DNA from 2 places in the Blautia fusiformis genome. Region 1 is predicted to be linked to the other one. Evidence: predicted binding sites of a transcription regulator. Region 1 holds the regulator's gene; the other holds the start of a gene.
The links. The regulator HrcA, encoded in region 1, represses chaperone genes, less so after heat shock. The targets are predictions, from matches to a motif close to TGTTAGCACTCNNNNNNNNNGAGTGCTAACA.
Positions count from the first base shown of each region.

Region 2: the regulator HrcA is predicted to act here: its motif matches at 1,214-1,244, upstream of clpB (ATP-dependent chaperone ClpB).

Region 1 is NZ_JAJEPT010000001.1:291,814-315,653, forward strand. It holds gene LKD46_RS01445 (MFS transporter) at 1-163, shown strand, start outside; gene LKD46_RS01450 (helix-turn-helix transcriptional regulator) at 515-1,315, shown strand; gene LKD46_RS01455 (HAD-IIA family hydrolase) at 1,477-2,289, shown strand; gene LKD46_RS01460 (hypothetical protein) at 2,322-2,870, shown strand; gene uvrB (excinuclease ABC subunit UvrB) at 3,390-5,378, shown strand; gene LKD46_RS01470 (hypothetical protein) at 5,465-5,734, opposite strand; gene LKD46_RS01475 (response regulator) at 5,852-7,447, opposite strand; gene LKD46_RS01480 (sensor histidine kinase) at 7,422-9,248, opposite strand; gene LKD46_RS01485 (ABC transporter substrate-binding protein) at 9,493-10,728, shown strand; gene LKD46_RS01490 (carbohydrate ABC transporter permease) at 10,807-11,685, shown strand; gene LKD46_RS01495 (carbohydrate ABC transporter permease) at 11,698-12,552, shown strand; gene LKD46_RS01500 (glycoside hydrolase family 172 protein) at 12,589-13,698, shown strand; gene LKD46_RS01505 (ABC transporter substrate-binding protein) at 13,714-14,967, shown strand; gene hrcA (heat-inducible transcriptional repressor HrcA) at 15,142-16,185, shown strand; gene grpE (nucleotide exchange factor GrpE) at 16,204-16,839, shown strand; gene dnaK (molecular chaperone DnaK) at 16,893-18,785, shown strand; gene dnaJ (molecular chaperone DnaJ) at 18,807-19,997, shown strand; gene prmA (50S ribosomal protein L11 methyltransferase) at 20,157-21,110, shown strand; gene LKD46_RS01535 (16S rRNA (uracil(1498)-N(3))-methyltransferase) at 21,115-21,858, shown strand; gene LKD46_RS01540 (cysteine desulfurase family protein) at 21,862-23,016, shown strand; gene thiI (tRNA uracil 4-sulfurtransferase ThiI) at 23,041-23,840, shown strand, end outside.
Region 2 is NZ_JAJEPT010000003.1:147,853-150,877, forward strand. It holds gene LKD46_RS04225 (ABC transporter ATP-binding protein) at 1-875, shown strand, start outside; gene clpB (ATP-dependent chaperone ClpB) at 1,339-3,025, shown strand, end outside.

The sequences.
Region 1 (23,840 bases):
ACTTGATATGATGCAGTTTATGTATCTTTGGCTTCCGTTAATCTTTGATGTATTGATTATGTTTGTACTTTCAAGAATGAATGTAGAAGATGCAAATAAAAAACTGAAAGCAGAAAAAGAAATTGCTGCAGATGAAGTAACAGATGCATCAGACATAAATTAGAATTGACAGGAGAAAGCGTTGTCTGGTCGTTGCTCGATGAGACAGTGCTTTTTTCTATATATAAAGTGATTGAACTGTATTTTGAAAATAAAAAAGGACCACTTCATTTTTGTGAAATGGCCTTAAGAAAATATTCAGTTTTCACAAAATAGTCCTTTTAGTATTTATACATGGTAAGGATGCTCAAAATATTCAGTGTAGAATACTAAAAGGCCATTCAGATATTTTTTTAGGTTGCTCATTTGCAATTCCTCCTTTCCTTATTTACAAGTTGATTATAAGATAGGTGTAAAAGGATTGCTTGCCAAATCGAAAGAAGATATAGACAAATGTTGCAAAGGGGAGTATTTCATGCAGTTAAAATATGTTGACACAAAAGAGGAGATCATAGCAATAAATAGGAAGTCAAAACATATTGAACCACATCTTCATAATGCACTGGAGATCGTTTGTGTAACAAGTGGATCATTAGAACTTGGTGTCGGACAGGAACTATACCATATGGAAAAAGGAGATATAGGCTTTGTATTTCCAGATGTTATTCATCACTATCAGGTACTGACACCCGGTGTAAATAAAGCGACTTATCTGATTGCATCGCCATTTACGATAGCCAAATTTGCAGATATCATGCAATCCATGGCTCCTGAATACCCAATCATCAAAGCGGAAAAGGTTGAACCGGAGGTATATAGGGTTATAAATGCAATTTTAGAGACAGAACAGTCGGATATTACTGTTGCACAGGCATATCTTCAAATTGTGTTGGCACGCTGCATAGGAAAATTAAATTTGGTAGAAAAGAGCAGTGTGGGGAGCAACGATCTTATTTACCAGACAGTTTCCTATATATCAGCAAATTTCAAGAAGAAGTTTTCGTTGGAAGAGATGGCAAAAGACCTGGGCGTGAGCAAATATGTTTTATCCAGACTCTTTTCCAAGACATTCCATAGAAACTTTAATCAATATCTTAACGATGCAAGGCTGAACTATGCATGCCATCGTTTGGAAAATACGAGTGATTCTATTACAAATATTTGTCTGGATAGTGGATTTGAAAGTCAGAGAACGTTTAACCGAGTATTTAAAGAAAGATATAAAATATCACCAAGTGATTATCGAAGTACTTGTGTGAAAGAGATGTTGTCATAAAAGGTTCTGTTGATCGAAATATTTACTTTGATTTTACAGTGCTATGTATTTGATTTCATGTGTGGATGATATAATATAAAAGTATTTGTAGAAAAAAGAGTTTTATTCTATTATGAAAAGAGTAAGGTGTATTCTAAAGAAACAAGAAAGGCAGGGCGCACATGAACATGATAAAATCCATAATCGATTTTAATGAAAAAAAAGGATTCATCTGTGATATGGATGGTGTGATCTATCATGGCAATCAGATATTGCCAGGTGTTCCAGAATTCATCCAGTGGTTGCATGATGAAAAGAAAGAATATTTGTTTTTGACAAATAATAGTGGATATACACCACGAGAATTAAATCAGAAACTGGCTAGGATGGGACTTGATGTGCCAGAAGAACATTTTTATACCAGTGCATTGGCAACAGCCGCATTTTTAAAAGAACAGGCGGCAGGCTGTTCGGCGTTTGTGATAGGAGAAGCCGGCCTGTTAAATGCACTTTATGATGTAGGTATCACAATGAATGATGTAAATCCGGATTATGTTGTTGTGGGAGAGGGACGCTCCTATTCATTGGATACATTAACAAAAGCAACGAATTTAGTTCTGAAAGGTGCAAAGCTGATCGGAGCAAACTCAGATGTTTCTGGACCGATTGAGAACGGCATCGCTCCTGCTTGTCGTGCATTGATTGCACCTATAGAAATGGCAACAGGTACACAGGCATATTTCTGTGGGAAACCGAATCCACTGATGATGAGAACAGGATTGAATATGCTTGGATGTCATTCAGCAGAAGCTGTAATGGTTGGGGATCGTATGGATACAGATGTGATTTCAGGAATGGAAAGTGGTATGTCTACTGTATTGGTTCTCTCTGGATGTTCAACGAAGGATACACTCAAAACTTATGCTTATCTTCCGACAATGGTATTGAATGGAGTGGGAGATATCGCCAGTATGGCAAAAGCAAAAGAGGAATAGTGTGATTAGGCAAATACCAGGAGGTAAAGTATATGATGAAACTTGATAATTTTGTAGGAATGATGACAGGACATTTTGATAATAAGGATCAATTTAATAAGATGCAGGCAGAAGGGAAAACATATCCATATGCGGAACATGTAAATACAATCTGTAATGACAAAATAAATAACCTTCCTGAAGATTTCAAAGGAAAATTTGTTGTTGAAGAGAGTTATTATGAAATTAATGGAAAACGTCATGCATCTCCACATCTTTTCCTTATCACGGAAATAGAACAGGGAATTTTACTTTCTTCTTATAAAATTCCAAAAGGAGAAGATAAAAATACATTTTCATATGATTCTATGAAGAATGTTGATTACTCTAAACTAGAAAAATCTGAAAAATTTAATCCGGCACTTTATCATGAAAAGGACGGAATCTGGGAGGGAGGCAGCACAAGCCAGTTCTCTCCGGTAATGACATTCAAACTTTGGGAAAAGTTTTCCAACAATTTTCTGGAAGTATCGGAAAGCATGGAAGTTAATGGAAAGAGAACTTTTGGATATGATGAACCAATAATTTATAAGCGTGTATAATCAAAGGTCTGCATATTGGGATGAACTTCAGTTTGTAGAGGACTCGATGAATTTGCGTAATATTGGGCGTTACATGAATGTTAATTTAAGAAAATAATATGGTAAGCAAAAGCGGGATAACTTTTCAAATATAAAAATAAGCGATATTATAAAAATTCTTTTTCAATTAAAAATAAGAAATAATTATCTGCCGTACGACGGCAAAAGAAAAAAGTACAAATAAGAATCGAACATTTGTACTTTTTTTCTTGAGTTAATCTATATACTTTCAAAAATTTATTTGATATAATAGGGACTGTTACAAGAACAAACATTAAAAATATGACAGGACCGGAGGTTAGTATTTTCAGGTATTTCCGAGTGCTGTTTTATCCGCAAATATTAGTTTTGTGACTTTTATTCGTAACGAGGTGAGAAACACATCTATTCACTATAAAAATGAGCTTTTCGTTACGAATCTGGATACGAATTTTTGGCTGATAATGATCATAGTAAAAGTCACAAATGGAGGGATTTACCATGAATGAGTTCAAATTAAAAGCCCCATACAAGCCAACCGGCGATCAGCCCCAGGCCATCGAGAAATTGGTCGAGGGATTTAAAGAAGGCAACCAGTTCGAGACTTTGCTTGGTGTTACTGGCTCCGGTAAGACTTTCACAATGGCGAATGTCATTGCCAAGTTAAATAAACCAACTCTGGTACTTGCCCACAATAAAACACTGGCGGCCCAGCTTTACGGCGAGATGAAAGAATTTTTTCCTGAGAACGCAGTGGAATATTTTGTCTCCTACTACGACTACTACCAGCCGGAGGCTTATGTCCCGTCCACAGATACCTACATCGCTAAGGACGCATCCACTAACGATGAGATCGATAAGCTCCGTCTCTCCGCCACAGCAGCCTTATGTGAGCGCAAGGATGTGATCGTGGTTTCGTCGGTATCCTGTATCTATGGCTTAGGTGCACCTCAGGAGTTTTTTGATATGATGATCTCTCTTCGCCCTGGAATGGAGAAGGACCGTGATGAGGTTATCAAACAGCTGATCGATATCCAGTACACAAGAAATGAGATGGATTTTCACCGTGGAACCTTTCGTGTCCGGGGTGATGTGCTGGAGATCTTTCCGGCGAATTCTACAGACCGGGCAGTACGGGTGGAGTTTTTCGGAGATGAGATCGAGCGTATCACAGATATCGATGTGCTTACCGGAGAGATCAAAAGTGTGGAAAGCCATGCAGCGATTTTCCCTGCATCTCATTACGTTGTGCCTCAGGAGCAGATCCGTCGTGCAGCAGATGCCATTTTGGAAGAGATGAAGCAGCAGGTGGAATACTTTAAAAGTGAGGATAAGCTGATCGAGGCTCAGAGAATTGCGGAGCGTACCAACTTTGATGTGGAAATGATGAAGGAAACGGGATTCTGCTCCGGGATCGAGAACTATTCCAGACACCTGACAGGGCTTGCACCGGGGCAGCCGCCGTATACACTGATGGATTACTTCGGAGATGATTTTTTACTTATTATAGATGAGTCCCATAAGACAGTTCCCCAGGTTGGCGGTATGTATGCCGGTGATCAGAGCCGTAAACAGACACTGGTGGATTACGGCTTCCGACTTCCGTCTGCCAAGGATAACCGTCCATTGAGCTTTGATGAATTCGAGAACAAGCTTGACCAGGTAATGTTTGTATCTGCGACACCGGGAGAATATGAATATGACCATGAGCTTCTCCGCGCAGAGCAGATCATCCGTCCTACAGGGCTTCTTGATCCGAAGGTGGAGGTGCGTCCGATCGAAGGACAGATCGATGATCTTGTAGCAGAAGTAAATAAGGAAATTGAAAAGAAAAACAAAGTCCTGATCACGACCCTGACCAAACGTATGGCAGAGGACCTTACCGATTATATGAAGGATCTGGGAATCCGTGTCCGATACCTTCATTCAGACATTGACACTCTGGAACGTGCGGAAATCATCCGCGATATGCGCCTGGATGTGTTTGATGTGCTAGTCGGGATCAACCTTCTGCGAGAAGGACTGGATATTCCGGAGATCACGCTGGTAGCGATCCTGGATGCAGATAAGGAAGGCTTCCTTCGTTCGGAAACATCCCTGGTACAGACTATCGGCCGTGCTGCCCGGAACAGCGAAGGCCATGTGATCATGTATGCAGATAATATGACAGAATCCATGGAAAAAGCAATCTCGGAGACAGAAAGAAGGAGAGCGATACAGGAGGCTTACAACAGGGAGCATGGCATCACTCCAACCACGATCAAGAAGGCGGTCCGTGATCTGATCGCTGTTTCGAAGAAGGTGGCAGAGACAGAAGTGAAGCTTAAAAAGGATCCGGAATCCATGAACCGAAAAGAACTGACGAAGGTAATCGCTCAGGTAGAGAAGCAGATGCGTGCTGCGGCAGCAGACCTGAATTTCGAGCAGGCTGCTGAGCTGAGAGACAAGATGCTCGAATTAAAAAAGAATCTGGAAGAATTAACGGAATAGGCTGCAAAGCAGCTGACAGTACAACACCCCTGGCTGTTACAGCCAGGGGTGTTGCCGGGTATGTTCGATCTGTTTTTGGGAAAAGCTTATTTTGTAGTTGAAAAGCCCAGGGAGCGCAGGGTGATGCTGGAGCCCTTGAGAAGATCAGCCCAATATGGAACAGCCATATCCAGAGTGTCGTTGGCAAGCTCGGAAGCATCTTTTTGTGTCAGAATCTGCCTTAGCTTGGAAGAACTAATCCTGGGAGCGGCCTCTGTAACACAGACTGTGCCAGGCAGAATTGCCGATTCTGCCGGAAGCATGGTCAGTACAAAGACTGTTATCAGAGATATCAGGATTTTTTTCCATTTTTTCATAGCGATCCCTCCTTCGAAAAAATATGATGGTTCTCTTTATTGATTGATTATAAGTAAAATTCCGGAGAAGGGCACTGGCATTTGTGCCAGTAACTTTGTTATAAAGAAGAGAAGAAGTTATGTATGCTGTTCCCGATAGGCGGAAGGTGTGATCCCCATTTTCTTTTTGAAGCTGGTGCTGAAATAATATTGATTGGCATAACCACATTTCAGGCTGATCTCCTTCAGACTCATAGTAGTCGTAGTCAGGTAACGGGCGGCTGCGGAAATTCGCTGAGATGTGATAAAGTCACTGAGACTGATTCCCTGATTTTTTTTGAAAAGAGCACTTAAATAAGCAGGGCTTACATTGGCAGAGGCAGCAATATCATTGAGGCAGAGCGTATTGTCAGTGTAGTGTTCGTTGATATAGGAAATCACCAGTTCGCAGAGCTTCTGGTGATAATCATTCATGGAGGAATCAAGCTTCCGACATAAAAGATGGCACAGATCCTTCAGCCATTGACATAGCTCTTCCGTATTATGAAACTCATTTATGTGGTTGTAAACATACAAAATTTTAGCTTCAAGGTCATGCGTATCCAGATTTAATTCATAGAAAAATTTCAGGATCCGGCCAAGAAGAGAATAAATCTGTATGAAAGCGAAATTCTTTGTGCGAAATTTCTGAGTGAGCCAGTCGGAAAAATTCTGAAACCAGAGATCTATGGCAGCGGTATCCTTTTTGCAGAGAAGCCGGATCAGTTCATCCTCCTTTGTATCTGAAAAATCTGCAACAGACAGATCGGAACCCAGAGCCTCTCTTCCGTCAAAGATATTCTGATGCGGGAAAAAGAATCTGTATTCCAGTGCATGTACGGCGCTTTTATAAGAATGGTTCAGGTTCCAAAAATCCTGGACAATTGTTCCAATACCTGCGTTGAGAGAAAGTCCCAGTGGCTGGCAGGCATCTGCGATTGAGGAAATAAGTCCGCTGGTAAGCTGGCGGAAGCTGTTGGACTGACAGCCGCTGTGTCCCAGAATGCACAGATAGCCATCCATATCCGGGAGAAGATACACAAAATCAAGAGAAGCGGTTTCCTCAGTTATCAGATCCTGAAGGTTGAAAAGCTCCATCTGAAACTTTTCAATCCCGTAAACAGCTTTTAGATCCGGAGCATTTTCAAGCTCCAGAATAACAACTGTATAAAAATCATAATTCAGCTCCAGGTTCAGATACTTAAGATAAGGCTTCAGTCGGTAGGCTGCTTCAGAAGACGGAAGGTGTGTGATCTCGCGGAAAAATTTTTCCGTAAGAAGAGGCCTGCTTTGTTTCAGAAGCTGGAGATTTTTCTGTTCCTTTTCCATCAGTGCAAAAGCGTTTTTTACCTTCTGGATAAGATAGGCATAATCCAGAGGCTTTTCGATATAATCCAGAGCACCGAGGAGCAGAGCGCGTCTTGCATATTCAAATTTATCATAGGCACTGATCAGGATGATCTTCACCATAGGATTGATCTCAAGAGCTTGACGGCTCATGGAAATGCCGTCAAGATCAGGCATTTCAATGTCAGAAATGATCAGATCTGCCGGTTCTTTTTTCATGGCTTCGATAGCAGAGGTTCCATTGTAGCAGACATGGATGATCTCTGCATTCAGTGTTTCCCAGTCTATGTTTTTTTCGATACCTTCTGCAGATAAGTAATTATCATCTACGATCATTATTTTTTTCATCGATATCTTCCTCCATCTGTTCGAATTCAATGGTGACGTATGTGCCGTTTCCGGGGTTGCTGCGGATCCTTACGGAACCGTTTCCGTATAATGGGTTGGAAATACGGGAACTTACGTTGGAAATTCCAAAATGCTTCTCATAATCAATAACATTATGCTCAATAGCATGGCGCAGCTGTGCAAGGGTTTCGGAGTCCATGCCGGCACCGTTGTCCTCAATGGAGATCACAACCGTATCATCGCCATAAAGAACATGGATCGAAATGAAAACAGCTGGTGTGCCCGAAGAAATCCCGTGCAGAATGGAATTTTCGAGAAATGGCTGAAGTGTAAACTTGCAGATCAGGAAATTTTCGATTCCATCTTCTGCTTCGATCTCCCAGTCCAGATTATCTTTATGACAGAGCTTTTCCATTTCCAGATAAAGCCGGGCAATTTCCAATTCATCTTTAATAGGAATAAGTTCCTTTGATTTACGCAGGGTAAGACGGTAAAAGGCAGTCAGATTTGCAATCATCTGATCAGCAATGTCAAGCTTTCCAAGGGACTGGCAGGTACGGATCGATCCCAGGATATTGTAAAGAAAATGCGGATTGATCTGTGACTGGAGCAGCTGGTATTTCAGACGTTCTTCGTTTACGGAAAGATTTACAATGGACTTCAGGTTTCCGGCTATTGTGTGCTGCATATCTTCAAAGGTGATGCCCAGTCTGTCGATCTCATCATACCTGGAAGGGTCATCCGGGTGGGGAACAGTAACGATAGACAGATGTTCCGGATCATGTCCCAGCTGAAAGGTTTCCATTGCATAGGAAAGTGCAGTGATCTTCCGGGTAAGATTTTCGGAAAACAGGATCACGATGATAACAGTAAGGGGCAGAAAAATAAGGACAGTGATCAGTAAGGCACGGATCAGGATGTGTGTGTTGCCCTGAATGTAGCTTTCAGGGATTTCGGTAACATGGAGCCAGCCATTGCTTAAGGTACAGCAGTTATAATATTTGTCGCCGCTGTGAAAAGAAGAATCTGCATTTTCTTTGAGTTTCTGAAACTGTGCTTTGGAAATTTCGGATAAATTCAGTGAGGATGTATTTTTCGCTGCAATCTCTCCGTGATCTGTGAGAATGTAGCTGTATATGCGGGAATCCAGAGCAGCAGGCTGCAGATAAGTGGCAAGCTCTGAGGTATCCAGTGCAATGCCGTAGGCGTATTCCAGAATACTGGTGGCCTGATTTTTCAGTGCCCGGACGCAGAGGATCACATCGGCGGATGATTTTTTTGTGGACAATATTTTAGGCAGCGGCATATTGGAAACCGGTATCCAGACAGAGGAGAAGCCTGAACCGGAAACAGTATTTTTATCCAGACCATATGCAGAAAGCTCGTCTGTGGAAAAGAAGTACAGGCCTTCTTTTGAACCAAGCTGATCCGGCCGCAGAAAAACATATATATGGAAGAAATCGAATGTGGATTTATACAGCGAAATATTGTTTTTTACAGTGGTGAATTTTTTCAGTGCATCTACCTTATTGGAGGAAGAATGATTTAGGGAGTACATTTGAAACTGTATGGTATCTGCTACATTTTCAACCTGGCCGAGACGGTCGTTCAGCTGAGAAACCAGCTGTCTGTCAGTCATTACGGCGGAATCGATGATACGATCTCTGGCAATGTTATAGGAAATGTGATAGCTGATGAAGGTCAGGGAAATCAGAGGTACCATAGTTGCGATCAGAAATGCGAGCAGGAGCTTATAGCGAAATGAGGAAAAACTGGGTGGGATACATTTGTGGAATTTCATAGTACATATTCTCCTTTATGTCAAAAACAAATTAATGAAACCGAATTCAGCTGTGAAAAAGCCGTTACAAATATAGATTATATAAAAGGATTATAAAAAATAAACAACAAAAATACAAGAGAACGAAAAATAATATAAATAAATCATAAAATATTGTATTTAGAATGAGGGGGCTCTCTGGTATCCTTAAACCATCAAAAACAGGTGTGGACAAACACGAAAATGTCCAGAAAGGAAGAAAGATATGAAGAAAAAAGTAATGAGTGCAGTTTTGGCAGCAGCGATGGTTGTGGGTATGGCAGGTAACGTGGTTACTGTTTCCGCAAAGGAAAAATATGATCTTACCTTATACAGCGTCAACACCACAGACCCGGATTTTGAGGACTGGCTTGCAAATGTGGAAGATGCCACGGGCCTGAACATTAATGTAATTGCGGCACCTACAGATACAGATACCCGTCAGCAGAAGATCACCACAATGCTTTCCACAGGAGATACTTCCGTGGATGTCATTGAGATCAACGATGAGATGAGCGCGGCATTTAAAAATTCCGGATGGCTGGAAGGACTGAATGATACAGTAATGACAGATGATATCATTGATCAGTTTGCTCAGGGATATGTAGAGGATATGATCACAGATAAGGACGGAAACATTATCGGTGTTCCAGGCTATGCAGGATATCTTGCATTCTGGGTAAATCAGGAGATCATGGATGAGGTCGGAATCAAGTCCATTGATACAAAAGAGGACTTCATGAAGTATATGAAGGCTGTTTCCAAGGATGGAAGATTCGGTTACGGCGGTTCCTGGGAGAAAACTTATGCATTTAACGAGCTTGCACAGTTTGTAAACATGTTCGGCGGCGATTATTTTGACTGGACCAAAGAGGAAAACAAGGAAGCGGTTCAGTTCCTCCATGATCTGGTTGCTGATAAAGAAACCTCCATTGAGCAGATTGCTGATAAATATGATCAGATGAATCCGAAGATCAATGACGGAAAATACGGATGCTGGTTTATGTGGGGCCTTGGAACAGATTATGCAAAGGCAGATATGCTTGGCGCAGATAAGATCCACATGGAAATGGTACCGGATTTCAGCGGTAAGGGAGAGCGTGCGATCTTTACAGATTCTTGGAACTATGTTCTTAACAAAGCATCCAAGAATAAAGATGCAGCTGTGAAATTCCTTCAGTATATGGCTGATGAAGGCGGAATGGAAGCTTCCTATAAAGCATTTGACAGATATCCTGCAAGAAAGGATGTTGCAGAGAAGGTAGTTCCGGATTCTGACCCGGCAAAAGAAATGTACAGCAGATATGCAAATGAATGCAATGTACAGGGACGTCCACTGGTGGCACAGACAATGGAATTTATCAGCGATATGGGAACGATCTTCCAGTCCTGTATGAAAGACGAGATTACAGTTGATGAGTTCTGCAAGAAGGCTCAGGATGTGGTAGATATGTATAAGTAAAAGATATAAAAAAACAGCAATGTAAAGCAGAGGTAAAAGTCTGCTTTACATTGCTTGATGAACAGGGAGGAAAGTTCCATGACAATAAGTAAAAAAACTATGAAGTGGATACCATGGCTTTTGATCCTGCCGGTTGTACTGATCAGAGGCTTTACAACAGTATATCCCATTCTGATGACTGTGAAAAACAGCTTCTTTAATATCAGTATCCTTGCAGGTATCAATGAATTTATAGGCTTCAAGAATTACCTGAAGGTATTTTCTGATCCTAAAGTGCTTACATCGATCAGCTTTACGGCAATATTTGTGGTTGTTTCCATGATCCTGCATGTGATCCTCGGAGTTATTCTGGCACTGATCCTGAATATGAAATTCAAAGGCCGCCGTTTTCTGAGGACTATTGTGCTGATCCCATGGGCTATGCCAGCAGTAGTAGCCGGTATGGCTGCAAAATGGGCATTTAACAATGATTATGGTCTGATCAATGATTTTATCCGCTGGTTTGTACCGGGATACCAGAACAGCTGGCTGATCAATACAGGTACTGCAAGAGCAGCGGTAATTGCAATGGACCTGTGGAAGGATCTTCCGTTCTTTGCAATTCTTGTACTTTCCGGACTTCAGTTTATTTCCGGCGATATCTATGAGGCAGCAAAGGTAGACGGTGCAAACGGGATTCAGAGCTTTTTCCGGATCACACTTCCGCTGATCGCAAAAAATGTCCTGACTTTATGTATTCCGTTCACACTCTGGAGACTGACAACCTTCGATCTGGTTTATTCCATGACATCCGGAGGTCCTGGCGAGGATACTGCGCTGATCGCATACAGAATCACAACAGAAGCATTTACAAATCTAAACGTAGGATATGCTTCGGCGCTGGCTATGCTGCTGTTTGTTGTAATGGCGATCTTCAGCTGGCTGAATATACGTGTTATGAATAAGTTTGACAGTTAGGGGGGAATTATCGTGAAGAATACAGGAAAATATAATGTTTATCATGGAGTGATAGCTGTTGGAAGATGGGTTCTGTTTGCCATTGTGGCTTTTCTGATCCTGTTCCCGGTCTACTGGATCTTTATTTCTTCGATCACACCGGCAGGAGAACTGTTTAAAACACCGATTGATTATCTTCCGGATCATCCCACACTGGAAAGCTACACATTTCTGCTACAGAATGTCGGACTGCTTTCAAAGATTGGAAACACCGTACTGATCGTCGGTCTTACTCTTGTGATCAGCACCGTGCTGTGTGCAATGGCAGCTTATGGCTTTTCAAGATTTAACTCAAAGGGAGTTTCTGTTGCATTTGCATTTGTTCTGGCTACCATGCTGATCCCTGAGGTTGTTACAGCCCGCCCGCTGTATGAGTTTATGCAGAAGGTAAAGCTGTATGATACATATCCGGGACTTATCCTTCTTTATATCAGTACCGTTATACCGTTTACGGTTCTGATCCTCAGAAACTTTGTCGGTGAGATCCCGATCTCACTGGAGGAGGCAGCTGCTATTGACGGCGCATCTTTTTCACAGAGACTGTTTACGATCGTTCTGCCGCTGATGAAGCCGGCGATCGCTACGGTTTGCATCATCAACTTTATTACCTGTCTGAATAACTTTTTCACACCGTTGTTTTATTCAAATGGTATTCAGGTACTTTCTGTTTCCATCGTACAGCTTCCGTTACGTGACAACATGTATGGAGTTCCGTGGGATCTTGTCAGCGCCATGGGATGGATCATCCTTCTTCCGATCATTATCTTTGTAGCTGTTTTTGAGAAACAGATCATGGATGGTATCATGGCAGGTGGAGTAAAAGCGTAAATATTTTTAATTTCCAAAAGAGAGGAGAAAACAGATATGTATCAGGCATTTACAGGCGGACTGGGAGGAATCGCACTTGCAAAGCATGGAAAAAGCCGTGCGATTAATGCAGAAAATCCTCATGGAGAAAAAGGCAGAGGCGGTATGGCTGCAAGTCATCTCGGACCGTCCAGAAAAGGAAGCCCGTGTCTTAAGGATATTGAGCCGGGAGCTGTGGTAACTCTGGCAGAAATGGAAGGACCGGGACAGATCAATCATATTTGGATCACCGTCGACAACAAGACTACAGAGGCAGATTGCTTTGTACTGAGGGATCTTGTGATCCGTATGTACTGGGATGACGAGGAAACTCCTTCCGTGGAAAGTCCTCTGGGTGATTTCTTCTGCTGCGGATTCGGAAGAGAATGTTTTGTAAATTCTGTTCCGGTGGCTGTTGTTCCAAACAGGGGCTTTAACTGCTATTTCCCGATGCCGTTTAAGAAGAAAGCAAAGATCACACTGGAAAACCAGCATGCAAATAAAATACCGGCTTTCTTTTATCAGGTAGATTACTGTCTCTATGATGAGCTTCCGGACGATATTGCTTATTTCCATGCGCAGTGGAGACGGGAACGGTTGACAGAAAAAACAAAAGATTATACAATTTTGGATGGAGTAAAAGGAAAAGGCCATTATATAGGAACCTACATGGCACTTACCACACTGGAACGTTACTGGTGGGGCGAGGGAGAAATGAAATTTTATATTGACGGAGATGAGGAGTATCCGACCATCTGCGGAACAGGAACGGAAGATTACTTTGGAGGTTCCTGGAGCTTTGCCAAACAGGTGGATGGAAAAACCGTGGAACAGAATTATAACACACCATATCTTGGATATCCGTATTATTCTGCCCATGACGAACTGATCCACAATTTTTATCATAATGATGACTGCCCGCCAATGCGAGGCTTTTACAGATGGCATTTACAGGATCCGATCTGCTTTGAAGAGGATCTTCGCGTTACCATTCAGCAGATAGGCGTCGGATACCGTGGTCTGTTTGAACGACAGGATGATGTGGCAAGTGTAGCGTACTGGTATCAGACACTTCCTCATGCACCGTTCCAGCCGTTGATGTCAAAAGAGGATAGATGGCCCAGATAAAAAGGGTGGTAGAGATTGAAAAAACAGGTATTTTGCGGGGTATTTGCCCTGGCTCTGGCAGTGACAGGATGTGGAGCCCAGAAGAAGGAGACTGCATCTGATATTGTGCCGGAGAACAGACAGGAACTGACGATCCTTCATGTGGATGCAGACACAGAGGGCTTTGATTCTTTTATCAGTCAGGCGGAAAAGGATCTTGGAATAGAGATCCATATCGAAAAATGTCCGTCTAATGCGGACAATCGCCAGGCCAAAATAGCAACTCTTCTGACATCAGGAGATGATTCTGTTGATCTGATCACAGTAAATGATGAGATGATATCCGAATTTAAGCATAAGGGATTTCTTCTTCCGCTGGAAGATACCGTTATGACGGAGGAGACAGCGGCGAATTTTCCGCAGGAATACCTGAAAGAAATATGCATGTCAGACGGACATATTTTTTCGGTACCGTTCAGGATGGATATCATGGCGTTCTGGGTGAACCAGGAATTGCTGGATCAGGCAGGTCTGGACAGAATCTCCGATCTCAGTGATCTTGAGATTCTTCAGAAAAAGCTTCAGAATATGGGAAAATATGCATACGGAGATGCATGGGAGATTTCTTACATATATAACAGTATCAGCGAGTATGTCAATTTTTTCGGAGGAGATTATACAGACTGGACTGATCCGAAAACCAGAGAAGCGGCAGAATATATGAAGCGAATGCTGGATACAGGGATGATATCAGAGGAGAATCTGATCGACCAGCATGAACAGCTGAATGAAAAATTTATAAACGGCCAGTATGGATGTATGTTCATGTATACCGGTGCGTTGAGTACCTTTCAGAATGCAGGCGTGTATGGAAAAGATAAGATCCATATGGCACCATTTCCGGAATTTGATGAGAAGGTGACCAATATCGCAACCTGGCAGTATGTACTGAATAAAAATTCTGATCATAAAGAAGCAGCTCTGAAGTTCCTTCAGTATGTATCAGGATATGAGGCCAGTAAAAATTACGGACAGCTGACAAAAATGTGTCCGGCAAGACTGGATGTGATCGAGGATAAGAATTTTGATCTGGATGGCATTGAAATGATCCGGCAATATCTGAAAGATTATAAGCTGAAGGCAAGACCACTGTGCACCGATTCCATAGAAGCTGTTTCGGCTATGGGTACGGAATTTCAGAAATACGTGCTGGGACAGAAAACAGAAGCGGAATTTTTTGCCGGGGCACAGAACTGCATAGACAAGTATTACAAAAAAGCATCGTACTGATGCTTTTTTTGTTTTGAAAAAATAAGAACTTTTTTTCAAAACATATTGACAAATATTTTACATGGTGATATCTTAAAGACTGTAGATGTTAGCACTCCACTAAAATGAGTGCTAACAGATATAAAAAAGAATCAACATCCGTCAGGAAAGAATAAAAGGAAAGGAGATGGCTTCATGGAAGAGGTGTTGAATGAGCGCAAGCAAAAAATCTTAAAAGCAATCATCAAGACCTATATGGAGACCGGAGAACCGGTTGGCTCCAGGACCATTTCCAAGTATGCGGATCTCAATGTAAGTTCCGCAACGATCCGAAATGAAATGTCAGACCTGACAGATATGGGCTATATCGTCCAGCCTCATACCTCAGCAGGAAGGATTCCTTCAGATAAGGGCTACAGACTTTACGTCAATGAGCTGATGAAGGAGAAGGAAGCAGAGGTTGCAGAGCTGCGAGATCTGATCATTGAGAAGACAGATAAGATGGATAAGGTGCTTAAGAAGGTTGCGAAGGTTCTTGCTTCCAATACCAATTATGCTACCATGGTTTCCGTTCCGCAGTACAGCGGCAACAAGATCAAGTTCATCCAGCTGTCGAGAATGAGCGAGCTTCAGCTTGTGGCAGTGGTTGTCAGTGACAACAACACAGTCCGGAACCAGATCATCAATCTGGACGAGGAAATGGACGACCAGACGATCCTGAAACTGAATCTTCTTCTTAACACCAATCTCAATGGGATCCCGATCCAGGATATCAACCTTGGGATGATCGCCAGACTGAAGGAACAGGCAGGCAGCCACAGTGGTGTGGTGGCAACAGTTCTGGATGCAGTGGCAGCCACCATTCATGTGGAAGAGGAAGATATGGAGATCTATACTTCAGGTGCAACCAACATCTTCAAGTATCCGGAGCTTGCCGATAAAGAAAAGGCAACGGAGCTGATCTCCGCATTTGAGGAAAAGCATGAACTTGCCGATCTTGTAAAAGAACAGATGTCAGATGGAGAGAATACAGGAATCCAGGTTTATATCGGTGATGAGATGCCGATCCAGACCATGAAGGACTGCAGCATTGTAACTGCCAGATATGAACTGGGAGACGGAATGTACGGAACCATCGGGATCATCGGTCCCAAACGAATGGATTATGAGAATGTAGTGGACAGTCTGAAAGAGCTTAAGAATCATCTGGATGACGTTTTGAAAAAGAAGAAAACTTAGAAAGGCGGTAGAAAAAAAGTGTCGGAGGAAACAAAGAAAACATCCGAAGAGCAGGAAACGGAGAAGGAAATCCCCGTAACTGATGGAGATCAGGAAGAAAAAAGCCTGACACCGGAGGGAGAAGATCTGCCGGAGGAAGAAAACAATACTCCAGGCGAAGAAGCTGCCTCAGAGGATAAAAAAGAAGAAAAATCAAAAACTTCCTTCTTCGGAAAGAAGAAAAAAGATAAATCTGAGCAGAAGGTGGAGGAACTTACCGATCGCCTGAAGCGTACCATGGCTGAATTTGATAATTTCCGTAAAAGAACGGAAAAAGAAAAATCCAGCATGTACATCATCGGAGCAAAAGAGATCGTTGAAAAGATCCTGCCGGTTGTGGATAACTTCGAAAGAGGTCTTGCACAGGCACAGGAAGGCGATGCTTTTGCAGATGGAATGAAAATGATCTACAAGCAGCTTACCACAACACTGGATGAGCTTGGTGTGAAGCCGATCGAAGCAGTGGGAAAGGAATTCAACCCGGATTTCCACAATGCAGTGATGCATGTGGAGGATGAAGAGGTTGGAGAGAACATCGTGGTGGAAGAATTCCAGAAGGGTTACACGTACAAGGATTTCGTAGTACGCCACAGTATGGTAAAGGTTGCGAACTAACTGACAACAAACTTTATTTTAACAGATACAGACTAAAACAGGAGGAAAAAATCATGGGAAAGATTATTGGTATTGACTTAGGTACAACAAACAGCTGTGTAGCCGTAATGGAAGGTGGACAGCCAACAGTTATCGCAAATACAGAAGGCGCAAGAACAACACCATCCGTTGTAGCATTCACAAAAACAGGAGAGCGTCTGGTAGGTGAGCCTGCAAAACGTCAGGCAGTTACAAACGCAGACAGAACAATCTCCTCAATCAAAAGAGAAATGGGTACCGATTACCGTGTAACCATCGATGAGAAGAAATACTCTCCACAGGAGATCTCCGCAATGATCCTTCAGAAACTGAAAAAGGATGCAGAGGCTTATCTTGGTGAGAAAGTAACAGAGGCAGTTATCACAGTTCCGGCTTACTTCAACGATGCTCAGCGTCAGGCTACCAAAGATGCAGGTAAGATCGCAGGTCTTGATGTAAAACGTATCATCAACGAGCCTACAGCAGCAGCTCTTGCATATGGTCTTGACAATGAGAAAGAGCAGAAGATCATGGTATACGACCTTGGCGGCGGTACATTCGATGTATCTGTGATCGAGATCGGTGATGGTGTTATCGAGGTTCTTTCTACAGCTGGTAACAACCGTCTTGGTGGAGATGACTTTGATAAGAAGGTCACAGATTACATGCTTTCCGAGTTCAAGAGAACAGAGGGCGTAGACTTAAGCAATGACAAGATGGCTCTTCAGAGACTGAAAGAGGCAGCTGAGAAGGCTAAGAAAGAGCTTTCTTCTGCAACAACAACAAACATCAACCTTCCGTTCATCACAGCTACAGCTGAAGGACCGAAGCATTTCGATATGAATCTTACAAGAGCTAAATTCGATGAGCTGACACATGATCTTGTAGAGCTGACAGCTGAGCCGGTTCGCCGTGCACTGTCTGATGCAGGTATCACAGCTTCCGAGCTTGGCCAGGTACTTCTGGTTGGTGGTTCTTCCCGTATCCCTGCAGTACAGGATAAGGTAAGACAGCTGACAGGCAAAGAGCCGAGCAAAAACCTGAACCCGGATGAGTGTGTTGCACTTGGTGCTTCCGTACAGGGTGGTAAACTTGCAGGTGATGCAGGTGCCGGTGATATCCTTCTTCTGGATGTTACTCCGCTGTCTCTGTCCATCGAGACAATGGGTGGTATCGCAACTCGTCTGATCGAGAGAAATACTACAATTCCTACAAAGAAGAGCCAGATCTTCTCCACAGCAGCAGATAACCAGACAGCTGTAGATATCAACGTTGTACAGGGTGAGCGTCAGTTCGCAAAAGACAACAAATCCCTCGGCCAGTTCCGTCTGGATGGAATCCCGCCAGCACGTCGTGGTGTTCCGCAGATCGAGGTAACATTTGACATTGATGCTAACGGTATCGTTAACGTATCCGCTAAGGATCTTGGAACAGGTAAGGAGCAGCACATCACAATCACAGCTGGTTCTAACATGTCCGATTCCGATATCGACAAAGCTGTCAAAGAAGCAGCTGAATTCGAGGCTCAGGATAAGAAACGTAAAGAGGCGATCGACACAAGGAACAATGCAGACTCCATGGTATTCCAGGTTGAGAATGCACTGAAGGAAGCAGGCGACAAGCTTGATGCAAACGATAAAGCAAGTGTTGAGGCAGACCTCAATGCACTGAAGGATCTTCTTGCACAGACAGCAAATGCTCAGGAGCTTACCGATTCTCAGGTTGCAGACATCAAGGCTGCACAGGAGAAGATGATGGAGAGCGCTCAGAAGCTGTTTTCCAAGATGTATGAGCAGACTCAGGGAGCTCAGGGTCAGGCTGGTCCTGGACCGGATATGGGCAACATGGGCGGAAACGCTGGTGCCCAGGGCGGAAATGAAGCAGGATACGGCGATGATGTTGTAGATGCTGATTACAAGGAAGTCTAAGACAAGTAGGAAACAATTACAATGGCTGATAAAAGAGATTATTATGAAGTCTTAGGTGTGGATAAAAACGCCGATGACGCAACATTAAAAAAAGCATATCGTAAGCTGGCCAAGAAATATCACCCGGATGTAAATCCGGGTGATAAAGAGGCTGAGGCGAAATTCAAAGAAGCGACAGAGGCTTACTCCGTTTTAAGTGATGCCGACAAGAGAAGACAGTATGATCAGTTTGGTCATGCGGCATTCGAAAACGGCGGTGGAGGCGGAGCTGGCGGCTTTGGCGGATTTGACTTCAACGGTGCAGATATGGGAGACATCTTCGGAGATATCTTCGGAGACCTTTTCGGCGGCGGAGGCAGAACCAGACGGGCCAACAACGGACCGATGAAGGGCGCCAACCTTCGTGCACGTGTGAACATTACTTTTGAGGAAGCGGTTTTCGGATGCGAGAAAGAACTGGAGATCGTTCTGAAGGATGAATGTACTACATGTCACGGAACCGGTGCGAAACCTGGAACATCACCGGTCACATGTCCGAAATGTAAAGGCCAGGGTCAGATCGTTTACACCCAGCAGTCCATGTTTGGCATGGTGCGTAATGTTCAGACCTGTCCGGACTGTAATGGAACCGGTAAGGTGATCAAGGACAAATGCAGTGCCTGCCGTGGAACAGGATATACCTCTTCCAGAAAGAAGATCCAGGTGTCTGTACCGGCCGGTATTGATAATGGTCAGTGTATCCGTATCCGCGAAAAAGGCGAACCGGGAACCAACGGCGGACCGAGAGGTGATCTGCTGGTGGAGGTAAATGTAGCCCGTCATCCGATCTTCCAGAGACAGGATATGAATATCTTTTCAACAGCTCCGATCACATTTGCACAGGCTGCACTTGGCGGGGAGATGCGTATCAATACGGTAGACGGTGAGGTTGCCTATGAGGTGAAGCCGGGAACACAGACTGATACAAGAATTCGTCTGAAGGGCAAAGGTGTTCCGTCATTACGTAACAAGAATGTTCGTGGTGATCACTATGTAACCCTGGTAGTCCAGACTCCGACAAATCTCAATGAGGAAGCAAAGAAAGCTCTGGAAGCTTTTGATGCGGCATGTGGAAACCGTCCGTCAGAGGACAGCACATCCGAGACTTCCGAAAAAACTGAAAAGAAGAAAAAAGGTTTCCGTGAGAAAGTTAAGGAAATGTTCGAGGAATAAATAAAGTGAAAACAGGAAAGAGGCACAAAATGCCTCTTTCTTTTTTTTCTGTATTCGTGTATATTAAAAGAAGTGCCCGTTTTCGGGACAATAGAAAACAGGCGACAGACAGGAACGAAAATCCGTAAATGTGTATACAGCATAAGGAGATATAGAAATATGAAATGGAACCGTTTTACACTTAAGACAAAAACAGAGGCAGAGGATATTGTGATCTGTACACTTGCCGAGGTGGGAATTGAAGGTGTGGAGATCCAGGACAAGCAGCCGCTGACTGATGAGGACAAGGCACAGATGTTTGTGGATATCATGCCGGAAGGACCTGCAGATGACGGGATCGCATATCTGAACTTCTATCTGGAAGAGGATGCGGATACCGAGGCGATCCTGAAAGATGTGAAAGCTGCACTTGAGGATCTGAGAAGCTTTGTGGATATCGGAGAGGCAACCATCACAGAATCCCAGACAGAGGACAAAGACTGGATCAATAACTGGAAACAGTACTTCCATCAGTTCTATGTAGACGACATTCTGATCGTACCGTCTTGGGAAGAAGTGAAGGCAGAAGATGAAGACAAGATGATCCTTCACATTGATCCGGGAACTGCCTTTGGTACAGGAATGCATGAGACTACCCAGCTGGTGATCCGTCAGCTGAAGAAATTTGTGAAGCCGGGAATGGAGATCCTTGATGTGGGAACCGGAAGTGGAATCCTGGGAATCGTTGCACTGAAGCTTGGTGCAGGCCATGTGGTTGGTACAGACCTTGATCCCTGTGCAGTTCCGGCAGTGTCTGAGAACAGGGAAGCCAACCAGATCGAGGAGAAGTCCTTTGACATGATGATCGGAAACATCATTGATGACAAAGAAGTTCAGGATCAGGTCGGATATGAGAAATATGATATCGTAACTGCAAATATCCTGGCAGATGTTCTGGTACCGCTGACTCCGGTGATCGTTGCACAGATGAAAAAAGGCGCTTACTACATTACATCAGGCATCCTGGATGTAAAGGAGGATGTCGTAGTGAAGGCTGTAAAAGACGCCGGACTGACTCTTGTTGAGGTGACTCATCAGGGCGAGTGGGTATCTGTGACAGCAAGAAAGGACTGATCTCATGCAGCGATTTTTTGTGGAACCTCATCAGATCGACAGGGACAGACATGAGATCCGTATCACAGGAAATGATGTCAATCATATCGTGAATGTACTCCGCATGAAAAAAGACGAGGAGCTCTGGATCAGCGATAAGGAAAAAGAATATCACTGTGTGATCGAAAACACGGGTGAGGATGAAGTCCTGCTTCATATCCTCTATGCACAGGAGCCGGATTATGAGCTGAAGAACCGTATTTATCTCTTTCAGAGTCTACCGAAAGCTGATAAGATGGAGCTGATCATCCAGAAGGCAGTAGAGCTTGGAGCATATTCCATAGTTCCTGTTTCAACAAGGCGCTGCGTGGTAAAACTGGATAACAAAAAAGCAGAAAAAAAAGTATTCCGCTGGCAGCAGATCGCAGAAAGTGCGGCAAAACAATCCAAACGTATGCTGGTGCCGGAGGTACATTCCGTGATGAGCTTTAAAGAAGCTCTTGCCTATGCAGAGGAACTGGACATTCTGCTGATCCCTTATGAGCTTGCAAAGGGAATGAAAGAGACAAAGGAGCTGATCCGGTCGATCGAACCGGGAAAAAGCATAGGTGTCTTTATTGGCCCTGAGGGTGGATTCGAAGAGCAGGAAGTGGCAGATGCCATGGAAGCCGGTGCGAAACCCATCACCCTGGGACACCGGATCTTACGGACAGAAACCGCGGGACTCGCAGTACTTTCTGTTCTGATGTTTCAACTGGAGGATGAATAGATTATGGAAGCATATTTTGACAATTCCGCGACAACGAGATGCTTCGACGAAGTAAAGGATATTGTCTGCAAAACCATGACAGAAGATTTCGGAAATCCTTCTGCCATGCATAAAAAAGGAGTGGAAGCGGAGAATTATGTTCGCAGAAGTGCCCAGACCCTTGCAAAATTACTGAAAGTGAATGAAAAAGAGATTCTTTTTACCTCGGGTGGAACAGAGTCGGATAACCTTGCCATCATCGGTGGTGTGGAAGCCAATAAGCGTATGGGAAATCATATCATCACAACTGCAGTAGAGCATGCAGCAGTGGCCCAGCCTTTTGCTTATCTGAAGGAACAGGGGTATGAGGTGACCATTCTTCCTGTTGATCATCACGGCGTTGTAAAGCTTGATGCACTGGAAGCGGCTCTTCGTCCGGATACCATTCTGGTGTCTGTAATGTACGTGAACAATGAGGTAGGAGCTGTGATGCCGGTAGAAGAGATCGGAAAGCTTGTCCATGAAAAAAGTCCGAAAGCACTTTTTCATGTAGATGCCATCCAGGCATTCGGAAAGTATCGTATCTATCCGAAAAAGCTGGGGATCGATCTTCTTTCCGTGAGCAGCCACAAGATCCATGGACCAAAGGGCGTAGGCTTTCTCTATATTAACGAAAAAGTAAGAGTACAGCCGCAGATCCTTGGCGGCGGACAGCAGAACGGCATGCGCTCCGGAACGGACAATGTGCCGGGAATCGCAGGACTTGGCGTTGCCGCAGATATGGTATACACAGATTTTGATAAAAAGATACAGCAGCTCTATGCTCTGAAAGAACGGATGGCAGAGGGACTTTCAAAGCTTGGCGATATTACTGTTAACGGAATGCCGTTAATGGAGGGAGCACCACACATCATGAGTGTAACCTTCCATGGAGTACGAAGTGAGGTTCTTCTCCATACACTGGAAGAATTCGGAGTATATATTTCCGCAGGAAGTGCATGCTCCAGTCATAAGAGAAAACCAAGTGCAACACTGACAGCTATGGGCTTGAGCAGAGCCGATGTGGAAAGTACCGTCCGCATCAGCTTCTGTGAGGAAAATACCTTTGAAGAGGTAGATTACTGCCTGGAAGCACTGGGAAAAACAATTCCGATGCTGCGCAGGTATGCACGTCGATAGAGAATACAGAAGAAAGGGATTTTTATGTTAGTACATGCATTTCTGATCAAATATGCGGAAATTGCCCTTAAGGGAAAAAACCGCTATCGTTTTGAAGATGCTCTCGTACATCAGATGGAGATCGCACTCTCCAAGATCGAGGGAGATTTTGAAGTAAAAAAAGAGCAGGGAAGAGTTTATGTATTCTGCCCGGAGAACTATGATTACGATGAGGCTGTAGATGCGCTGCAGCATGTATTTGGTATTGTTGGCATCTGCCCGGTTATGATCTATGAAGAACAGGGCTTCGAGAAGCTTGCCGAAGATGTTGTGGGTTATATGAAGCAGTGGCATCCGGACTTTAACGGAAGCTTCAAGGTTTGGACACGCCGCGCAAAGAAATCCTACCCGATCAGCTCTATGGAAGTCAGCGCTGAGCTTGGCGGACGTATCCTGGATGCGTTCCCGGAGGCAAGTGTGGATGTTCATCATCCGGAGCTGGATCTTTCTGTTGAGATCCGTGACAAGATTTACGTATATTCCCAGACCATTCCGGGCGCAGGCGGAATGCCTATCGGAACAAACGGAAAAGCCATGCTTCTTCTTTCTGGTGGAATCGACAGTCCGGTTGCCGGCTATATGATCGCAAAACGTGGCGTCAAGATCGATGCGGTATATTTCCATGCACCGCCCTACACCAGTGAGCGCGCAAAACAGAAGGTAGTGGACCTTGCCCGCCTGGTAGCCAAATACAGTGGACCGATCCGTCTCCATGTAGTTAACTTTACAGATATACAGCTTTATATTTATGATCAGTGTCCTCATGATGAGCTTACTATTATCAT
Region 2 (3,025 bases), on a different contig from region 1:
ATGCCAGTCTGGAATGTGCAGGAAATTATTCATCTCTTTTACATGTGGTAAGCGTATGTGTAGATAAAGCAAATGCAATATTGGAGCTGGATACCATGGATATCGACGGTAAAGAAATACAGCCGGAAAATTACGATATCAGACTTTCTAATGTTTCGTTTTCTTATGACAAACGGAAGATCATTGATGATATATCGCTCTCTATTCCGCAGAAAACGACGACAGCAATCGTTGGACCGTCTGGTGGAGGAAAATCAACACTTTGCAATCTGATTGCCAGATTCTGGGATGTGGATTCCGGGGAAGTGACACTTGGAGGCGTGAATGTAAAAGACTATAGTATGAACAGTCTGATGCGTAATTTTTCATTTGTATTTCAGTCTGTGTATTTGTTTGCAGATACCATTGAGAATAATATTAAATTCGGACGTCAGGATGCAAGCCATGAGGAAGTGGTGGAAGCGGCGAAGAAAGCATGTTGTCATGATTTCATCAGCAAACTTCCGAATGGATATGACACAGTGATCGGAGAAGGAGGAGCCACACTTTCCGGTGGTGAGAAGCAGCGTATTTCGATAGCCAGAGCGATTATGAAGGATGCGCCAATCGTCATATTGGATGAAGCAACGGCAAATGTTGATCCGGAGAATGAAAAGGAGCTGATGGATGCAGTAGATGCACTTACAAAGGAAAAAACGATTATTATGATTGCCCACAGATTAAAAACAGTCAGACATGCAGACCAGATTGTGGTTGTTGAAAAAGGAAGAATTGCACAGCAGGGAACACATGAGCAATTAATGAAACAGGAAGGTATTTATAAGAGATTTGTGGATGCAAGGCAGCAGGCGGTAAGTTGGAAACTGGTGCACTGAGAAATAATCCACAGTTGGTGAATATCCAAATTGAATTGTCTGAAAGAGATTTAATTTAAGTTTCGCTAAGTTTCACTTATATAGGCAGAATGAGGGATATTCAATAAAGTAATATGAAAAAAGCACTGAAAACCGTTGGATTGATATGCTCCCCATATGGTAGACAATGGAAATATCCAAAAATCTATCATATGAGGAGCATATTTTTATGTCTAGGAAACAGTATAGTAAGGAGTTGAAACTTGAGCTCGTAAAGAAACACCTTCCAACAAAAGAACATAAAGGGCTGAAGACGGAAATTATTTTTTTATTTTACGGGTCACAAATTTTTATGAAATAATTAGCACTCACCTCTTGACAGTGCTAACAAATAGTGTTATAGTTCTCCTAGAACAAGAAAAAAGCACAGCATTTCCGGTATGCGAATGTCGGAAATGCTTTTCATAGAATAGGAGGAAAGCCTATGAATATCAGTAAATTTACACAGAAATCCGTACAGGCTGTCCAGGATCTTGAGAAGATTGCTTATGAATATGGCAATCAGGAGATCGAAGAGGAACACCTTCTGTATGCCTTGCTGACACAGGAGGACAGCCTGATCCTCAAGCTGATCGAGAAGATGGAAATCCAGAAGGAATATTTTATTGATACAGTTAAGAGGGCACTGGATGCCAGAGTTAAGGTTTCCGGTGGAGAGCTTCGATTTGGTCAGTATCTGAACAAGGCACTGGTCAGTGCAGAGGATGAAGCGAAGGCTATGGGAGATGAGTATGTATCGGTTGAGCATCTGTTTCTCTCCATGCTGAAAAATCCAAGCCCGAGCATGAAGAAGCTGTTCAATGAATTTGGGATTACCAGAGAGCGTTTCCTTCAGGCATTATCTACAGTCAGAGGAAACCAGAGAGTTGTCAGTGACAACCCGGAGGCAACCTATGATACCCTGAATAAATACGGTGAGGATCTGGTAGAGAAGGCGAAGAACCAGAAGCTTGATCCGGTGATCGGCCGTGATATGGAGATCCGGAATATTATCCGTATTCTTTCCCGTAAGACCAAGAACAATCCGGTTCTGATCGGTGAGCCTGGTGTCGGTAAGACAGCTGCCATTGAGGGACTGGCACAGCGTATTGTGGCAGGAGATGTACCGGAAGGCCTTAAGAATAAGAAGATTTTTGCCCTGGATATGGGTGCGCTGGTTGCAGGTGCCAAGTATCGTGGCGAGTTTGAGGAACGTCTGAAAGCAGTACTTGAGGAAGTGAAGAAGAGCGAAGGGCAGATCATTCTGTTTATCGATGAGCTTCATCTGATCGTGGGTGCAGGTAAGACAGACGGTGCCATGGACGCAGGAAACATGCTGAAGCCTATGCTTGCCAGAGGTGAGCTGCACTGTATCGGTGCAACAACTCTGGATGAGTACCGACAGTACATTGAGAAGGATGCTGCACTTGCTCGTCGTTTCCAGCCGGTTATGGTAAATGAGCCGACAGTGGAAGATACCATTTCCATTCTCCGTGGCCTGAAGGAAAGATATGAGGTATTCCACGGTGTTAAGATCACAGATAGTGCATTGGTTGCAGCTGCCACACTTTCACACAGATACATTACAGACCGTTTTCTCCCGGATAAGGCCATCGACCTTGTTGATGAAGCCTGTGCGCTGATCAAGACGGAGCTGGATTCCATGCCGACAGAGTTGGATGAGCAGAGACGTAAGATCATGCAGCTGGAGATTGAAGAGTCTGCCCTGAAAAAAGAAACTGATAACTTAAGTAAAGAGCGTCTGGCTGATCTGCAGAAAGAACTTGCAGAGCTGAGAGATACTTTTAATACCCAGAAAGCTCAGTGGGATAATGAGAAGCATTCTGTAGAGAAGCTTCAGAAATTACGTGAGCAGATCGAGGATATCAATAAACAGATCCAGAAAGCAAAACAGAATTACGATCTGGAGAAAGCAGCAGAGCTGCAGTATGGTGAGCTGCCGAAGCTTCAGCAGCAGCTGGAGATTGAGGAAAAGCAGGTTAAGGAGAGTGACAGAAGCCTGGTACATGAGGCTGTTACGGATGATGAGATCGCACGTATCATTTCCAGATGGACCGGTATTCCGGTAACCAAGCTGACAGAAGGTGAGAGAACCAAGCTGCTGGGCCTTG